One region of the Streptomyces sp. NPDC091281 genome, then DNA from elsewhere that is predicted to be linked to it. Evidence: predicted binding sites of a transcription regulator. Region 1 holds the regulator's gene; the other holds the start of a gene.
What was found. Region 1 encodes HrcA, which represses chaperone genes, less so after heat shock. Its sites were predicted from a motif close to TTNGCACTCNGNNNNNCNGAGTGCNAA; they were not measured.
Positions count from the first base shown of each region.

Region 1 (3,403 bases):
CAGGCCGCCGCCCAGGTCGAGGGTCCGCTCCCCGGAGACCAGGTGGCCGGGGCGGACCAGGCGCCGCGCGGCCTCCGCCGCCTCCGCCGCCGCCAGCCCGTGCCGTACCGCGTCCGCCCGCAGCTCCTCCGCCGGGACCGTCTCCAGCCCCACCGCGCCGTACACCTCCGCGTCCGCGAACGCCGCCGCCCCGAACACGTGGTCGAAATGGGCGTGGGTCAGCGCGAGATCCGTCACACGCCCGCCCGCCGCCTCCTCCGCCCGCGCCCGCAGCAGCGCCCCCTCCGCCAGGCTCGACCCCGCGTCCACCACCAGCACCCGGTCCGCCCCGACGACCAGCCCCACCGTGCAGTCCCAGCCCGGCAGCCGGCGCCGCCCCACCCCCGGCGCCACCCGATCCCACCCGGCCTCTTCCCAAGTCACCGTCATGCGGCGACGCTAACGTGGCGGGCACCCGGTGCGCGGGCGGGCGCGTGCGCGACCTTGCCCCGGGTGTACCCCACCGCCGTACACTGGGCCGGGGAACGCTGGCACTCGGAAGTGACGAGTGCCAGGCCGGGCGCCCAGGACACTGGGGGACGACTTCTGGAGGTGTGCGGTGCTGAGCGAACGACGTCTTCAGGTGCTGCGCGCCATCGTCCAGGACTACGTGGGCACCGAGGAGCCGGTCGGCTCCAAAGCCCTCACCGAGCGGCACAACCTCGGCGTCTCCCCGGCCACCGTCCGCAACGACATGGCCGTCCTGGAGGACGAGGGCTTCATCGCCCAGCCCCACACCAGCGCCGGGCGCATCCCCACCGACAAGGGCTACCGGCTCTTCGTCGACAAACTGGCCGGCGTCAAACCGATGACGGCCCCCGAACGCCGCGCCATCCAGAACTTCCTGGACGGCGCCGTCGACCTCGACGACGTCGTGGCCCGCACGGTCCGGCTGCTCGCGCAGCTCACCCGGCAGGTCGCCGTCGTGCAGTACCCGTCGCTGACCCGCTCCACCGTCCGCCACGTCGAACTGCTGTCGCTCGCGCCCGCCCGCCTGATGCTCGTGCTGATCACGGACACCGGCCGGGTCGAACAGCGGCTCGTGGACTGCCCGGCGCCGTTCGGCGAGGCCTCGGTGGCGGACCTGCGGGCCCGCCTCAACAGCCGGGTCGCGGGCCGCCGCTTCACCGACGTCCCGCGCCTGGTCGAAGACCTCGCGGACGCCTTCGAGGCCGAGGACCGGGGCACCGTCACGACCGTGCTCTCCACCCTCCTGGAGACACTCGTCGAGGAGAACGAGGAGCGGCTGATGATCGGCGGCACCGCCAATCTCACCCGCTTCGGACATGACTTCCCTCTCACCATCCGGCCCGTCCTGGAGGCCCTGGAGGAACAGGTCGTCCTCCTGAAACTCCTGGGCGAGGCCGGTGATTCGGGCATGACCGTACGCATCGGTCACGAGAACGCCTACGAGGGACTCAACTCCACGTCCGTGGTCTCGGTCGGCTACGGTTCGGGCGGCGAGGCAGTCGCCAAGCTCGGCGTGGTCGGACCGACCCGCATGGATTACCCGGGAACGATGGGAGCGGTACGCGCAGTGGCACGGTACGTCGGACAGATCCTGGCGGAGTCGTAAGTGGCCACGGACTACTACGCCGTTCTCGGCGTGCGCCGCGACGCGTCGCAGGAAGAGATCAAGAAGGCCTTCCGGCGGCTCGCACGCGAGCTGCACCCGGACGTCAACCCCGATCCGAAGACCCAGGAGCGGTTCAAGGAGATCAACGCCGCCTACGAGGTGCTGTCGGACCCGCAGAAGAAGCAGGTCTACGACCTCGGCGGCGACCCCCTCTCCCAGGCGGGCGGCGCGGCCGGCGGCTTCGGCGCGGGCGGCTTCGGCAACTTCTCCGACATCATGGACGCCTTCTTCGGCACGGCGTCCCAGCGCGGGCCCCGCTCGCGCACCCGGCGGGGCCAGGACGCGATGATCCGGCTGGAGGTCGACCTCGACGAGGCCGCCTTCGGCACCACCAAGGACATCCAGGTCGACACCGCCATCGTCTGCACCACGTGCAGCGGCGAAGGCGCCGCGCCCGGGACCTCCGCGCAGACCTGCGACATGTGCCGCGGACGCGGCGAGGTGTCCCAGGTGACGCGGTCCTTCCTCGGCCAGGTCATGACCTCCCGCCCCTGCCCCCAGTGCCAGGGCTTCGGCACCGTCGTCCCCACCCCGTGCCCCGAGTGCGCCGGTGACGGACGCGTACGGTCCCGGCGGACGCTGACCGTCAAGATCCCCGCCGGTGTCGACAACGGCACCCGCATCCAGCTCGCCGGTGAGGGCGAGGTCGGGCCCGGTGGCGGCCCCGCCGGTGACCTCTACGTCGAGATCCACGAGCTGCCGCACGCCATGTTCCAGCGGCGCGGGGACGACCTGCACTGCACGGTCACCCTCCCGATGACGGCGGCGGCCCTCGGCACGAAGGTGCCGCTGGAGACGCTCGACGGGCTGGAGGAGGTCGACATCCGGCCCGGCACCCAGTCCGGGCAGTCCATCCCGCTGCACGGGCGGGGCGTCACCCACCTGCGGGGCGGGGGACGCGGCGATCTCATCGTGCACGTCGAGGTGCAGACGCCGACCAAGCTCGACCCCGAGCAGGAGCGGTTGTTGCGGGAGCTGGCGAAGCTGCGGGGGGAGGAGCGGCCGCTCGGGCAGTTCCAGCCGGGGCAGCAGGGGCTGTTCTCGCGGTTGAAGGACGCGTTCAACGGGCGGTGAGGCCTGGGTGACGGGGCCTCGCGCCAGGTCTGGGGGCTGCCGCCCCCAGGCCCCCGCTTCGGCCCTGAAGGGGCCTTGTCCTCAAACGCCGGACGGGCTGGAGTGGGCGGGCGCGGGCTGTCGCTGTGACCGTCGGACGGACTGAAAAGCCCAGGCCCGCCTCAGCCCCCGGAGCCGGAGCGGCACCCGATTCGGAGCCGTTCCCGTGACGTGACACCATGCCGTCATGTCCTCCGCGCTGACCGATCTCCTGCCCTGTCCGATCGTGCAGGCCCCCATGGCGGGCGGCGTCTCCTTGCCTCAGTTGGCGGCCGCTGTCTGTGAGGCCGGGGGGCTCGGGTTTCTCGCCGCCGGGTACAAGACGGCCGACGGGGTGTACCAGGAGATCAAACAGCTGCGGAGTCTGACCGCGCGGCCGTTCGGGGTGAACCTGTTCATGCCGCAGGCCGAGGCGGGGACGGTCACCGCGACCGGGGAGGCCGCGGGGCTGCCCGCCTCGTCGGGGGCGGTCGAGGTGTACGCGCACCAGCTCGCCGGGGAGGCCACCTGGTACGAGACCGAGCTGGGCGATCCGGACAGCGGGCGGGACGACGGCTACGACGCCAAGCTGGCGGTGTTGCTCGACAACCCGGTGGCCGTGGCCTCCTTCCACTT
Region 1 is NZ_JBIVUY010000001.1:413,243-416,645, forward strand. It holds gene ACIQPQ_RS01760 (MBL fold metallo-hydrolase) at 1-429, opposite strand, end outside; gene hrcA (heat-inducible transcriptional repressor HrcA) at 599-1,615, shown strand; gene dnaJ (molecular chaperone DnaJ) at 1,616-2,749, shown strand; gene ACIQPQ_RS01775 (nitronate monooxygenase) at 2,976-3,403, shown strand, end outside.

Region 2 (3,403 bases), on a different contig from region 1:
GACCTGGGCGCCGGTGAGGACGGCGAGGTCCTCCAGCATGGCCTTGCGGCGGTCACCGAAGCCGGGGGCCTTGACCGCGACCGCGTTGAAGGTGCCGCGGATCTTGTTCACGACCAGGGTCGACAGGGCCTCGCCCTCGACGTCCTCGGCGATGATCAGCAGCGGGCGGGAGGAGTTGGTCTGGATGACCTTCTCCAGCAGCGGCAGCAGGTCGGCGATGGAGGAGATCTTGCCCTGGTTGATGAGGATGTAGGGGTCCTCCAGGACGGCCTCCATGCGCTCCTGGTCCGTCACGAAGTACGGCGACAGGTAGCCCTTGTCGAAGGCCATGCCCTCGGTGAAGTCCAGCTCCAGACCGAAGGTGTTGGACTCCTCGACGGTGATGACACCGTCCTTGCCGACCTTGTCCATCGCCTCGGCGATCAGCTCGCCGACCTGCTGGTCCTGGGCGGAGAGACCGGCGACGGCGGCGATGTCGGACTTCTCGTCGATCGGGCGGGCCGAGGCGAGCAGCTCGTCGGAGACCGCCTTGACGGCCGCGTCGATGCCCTTCTTCAGCAGCGCCGGGGAGGCACCCGCGGCGACGTTCTTCAGGCCCTCGCGCACGAGCGCCTGGGCGAGCACGGTGGCGGTGGTGGTGCCGTCGCCCGCGATGTCGTTGGTCTTGGTCGCCACCTCCTTCACCAGCTGGGCACCGAGGTTCTCGTACGGGTCCTCGATCTCCACCTCACGCGCGATGGTGACACCGTCGTTGGTGATGGTGGGAGCGCCGAACTTCTTGTCGATGACGACGTTGCGGCCCTTGGGGCCGATCGTCACCTTGACCGTGTCGGCAAGCTTGTTGACGCCGCGCTCGAGGGCGCGACGGGCGTCCTCGTCGAACTTCAGGATCTTCGCCATGACAGCGGGAGCCCTCTCCGGAGTTGGTGGTGAAATGACGCTGCGCCCCCGACGCCCGGCTGATTAGTGGTCGCGGGGGCCAAGGGCGCAGCGTGGTGGTGCGGGTGAGGCGGGCGGCACGCGGTGCGCGCCGGGTGCCTCGGGTGGTGCGAGGTGACTACTTCTCGATGATCGCGAGGACGTCGCGGGCCGAGAGGACGAGGTACTCCTCGCCGTTGTACTTCACCTCGGTGCCGCCGTACTTGCTGTAGAGCACGACGTCGCCGACCTTGACGTCGAGCGGCAGGCGCTCGCCGTTCTCGAAGCGGCCCGGACCGACGGCGAGGACGGCGCCCTCCTGGGGCTTCTCCTTCGCGGTGTCCGGGATGACCAGGCCGGAGGCCGTGGTCTGCTCGGCGTCGAGCGGCTGGACCACGATGCGGTCCTCGAGCGGCTTGATGGCAACCTTGGAGCTGGCGGTCGTCACGATCCGACCTCCCCCTTCGGAGATCTCACGGGGTTAACTGTCTGAGGTGGCGACCAGGAGGGTCCGTCGTCGCGGGTGCCGGACCTGCCCGTCGCTGTGTTGGCACTCTCCAGTGGGGAGTGCCAGACCCGAGACTATGACCGCGATTAGCACTCGGTCAAGCGGAGTGCCAGTGGAGCGCCGCCGGGGCGGCCCGCCGGGAGGGCGGGGCGGGCCGGGGACGGTCGGCGGGCCGGGTCAGAGACGGTCCGCCAGGCGGCCCACCGTGAGGCCCGCCCCCTGCACCGCGCGCAGCAGCCGTACGGTGCGTTCCCGCAGGCCGGGGCCGGTGGCGAGGTCGGGGTCGACGGCGACGACGTCGCCGGGGCGCAGCCGGTGGGGGCCGTCGGTGAAGGTGAGCCCGGTGGGGCCCATGACGGCGCGGGCCAGGACGAGCGCGGCGATCCGGCAGTCGGCGGCGGCGCGGCGCGTCGTGGTGTCGTACGTCCCGTAGGGCGGCCGGAGGTAGCGGGGGCGCAGGCCGAAGCGGGCGGCGAGTTTGTCCTGCTGGCCGCAGATCTCGGCGCGCTGTCCGGCGTACGGGAGGCCGCGCAGGGCGGTGTGGTGGAGGGTGTGGTTCTGGAGGTCGGCGCCGACCGAGCGCAGCCGGGCGAAGTGGGCGTAGCCGGGGCCGGTGACGTCGGCGGTGAGGAACAGGCTGACCGGGAGCCGCAGTTCGCGGACGAGGTCGACGAAGCGGGGGTCGCGTTCGGCGCCGTCGTCGAAGGTGAGGAAGACCACCGGGTCGCGGGTGGGGACCCGGTCCACGACCGGGGCGAGGGGGCGCCCGGCGCGGTCACGGGCGGTGGGCGGCGCGGCGGGGGCCGCGGAGGGGGCGGGGGCCGGGGTGAGCGGGGCGGTGAGGCCCCAGCGGCGGTACGGCGGGAGCGTGGCGGCGGGGTCCGGCGGGCGGGCGCTCGCGGCCCGGACGCTCGCCGGGTGGGCGCCCGGAAGGCCCGCGGCACCGGCGGGCGGCCGGGCGCAGCCGGTCAGCGGCAGGGCGAGCGCCAGGGCGAGGCCGAGCACGAGGGCGCGGGCACGCGTGCGTGCGGGCAGGGGGGCGGCCGGGGCCCGCCCGCGCGCGGACCGGGGGCTCGGCCACCGCGGGGCCCGCGCGTCCCGCCCGGACGTCGCCGCGCCCCTCTCCCGGACCGGCCCCGGACCGCCGCGGCTCACAGATAGTCCTCCAGCCGGGCCACCGCGTACCCCTTCTCGGTGACCAGGGCCATGAAGCGGCGGATCATGTCGGGCATGGCGCCCTTCCACTCGTCGCGGCCGCGGAAGTGGGTGAGGACGATGTCGCCGGGGTGGAGGTCGCGGTCCCACTCGCGGTAGTCCCACTTGTCGACGAAGACCTCCTCGCTCCAGAGCGGGACGTACTTCACGCCGCAGGACTTGGCGATCTTCAGGGTGTCGCGGTTGTAGTTGCCGAACGGCGGCCGGAACAGCGCGGGGCGCTCGCCGTACTGCTTCTCGATCACGTCCTGCATGCCGCAGATCTCGCGCTTCTGGCGGCTGTAGGACAGGCCGGGCAGGTAGGGGTGGGTCAGGGTGTGGTTGTTCAGGGAGACGCCGCGGCCCCGCATGTCCTTGAAGTACCCGTAGTCTTCCTTGGCGAGGTAGTCGCTGAGGAAGGCGGTGTACGGGATCTTCAGGTCGCTCATCATGCGCAGGAACTCGGGGTCCTTCTCGGCGCCGTCGTCGATGGTGAGGAAGACGACCTTGTCCTCGGTCGGGACGGTGGTGAAGACCGGGGGGAGGCCCAGTTCCTCGTGGTCGGCGACCTCGAAGCCCTCGCGCGTGGTGATCTCCGGCTTCTCGGCGGGCGGCGCGGGCGGGGCGAGCGGGACCTTCTTCAGCCCCCAGCGCTTGGCGGCCGCCGCGCGCGCGGTGTACTCGGCGCGCAGCTTGGCCGCGTAGCCGTGCAGGGCGCGCGCGGGCGGGGCCTCGGGGGCCTGCTGACCGGCGGCGGGCGGGGCGGCGGTGCCGGGGCCGGAG
Region 2 is NZ_JBIVUY010000002.1:109,723-113,125, reverse strand. It holds gene groL (chaperonin GroEL) at 1-900, opposite strand, end outside; gene groES (co-chaperone GroES) at 1,058-1,366, opposite strand; gene ACIQPQ_RS05035 (polysaccharide deacetylase family protein) at 1,604-2,431, opposite strand; gene ACIQPQ_RS05030 (polysaccharide deacetylase family protein) at 2,578-3,403, opposite strand, start outside.
Region 2: groES (co-chaperone GroES) is a predicted target of HrcA. The motif match lies at 1,513-1,539, and genes of this name have one in related genera.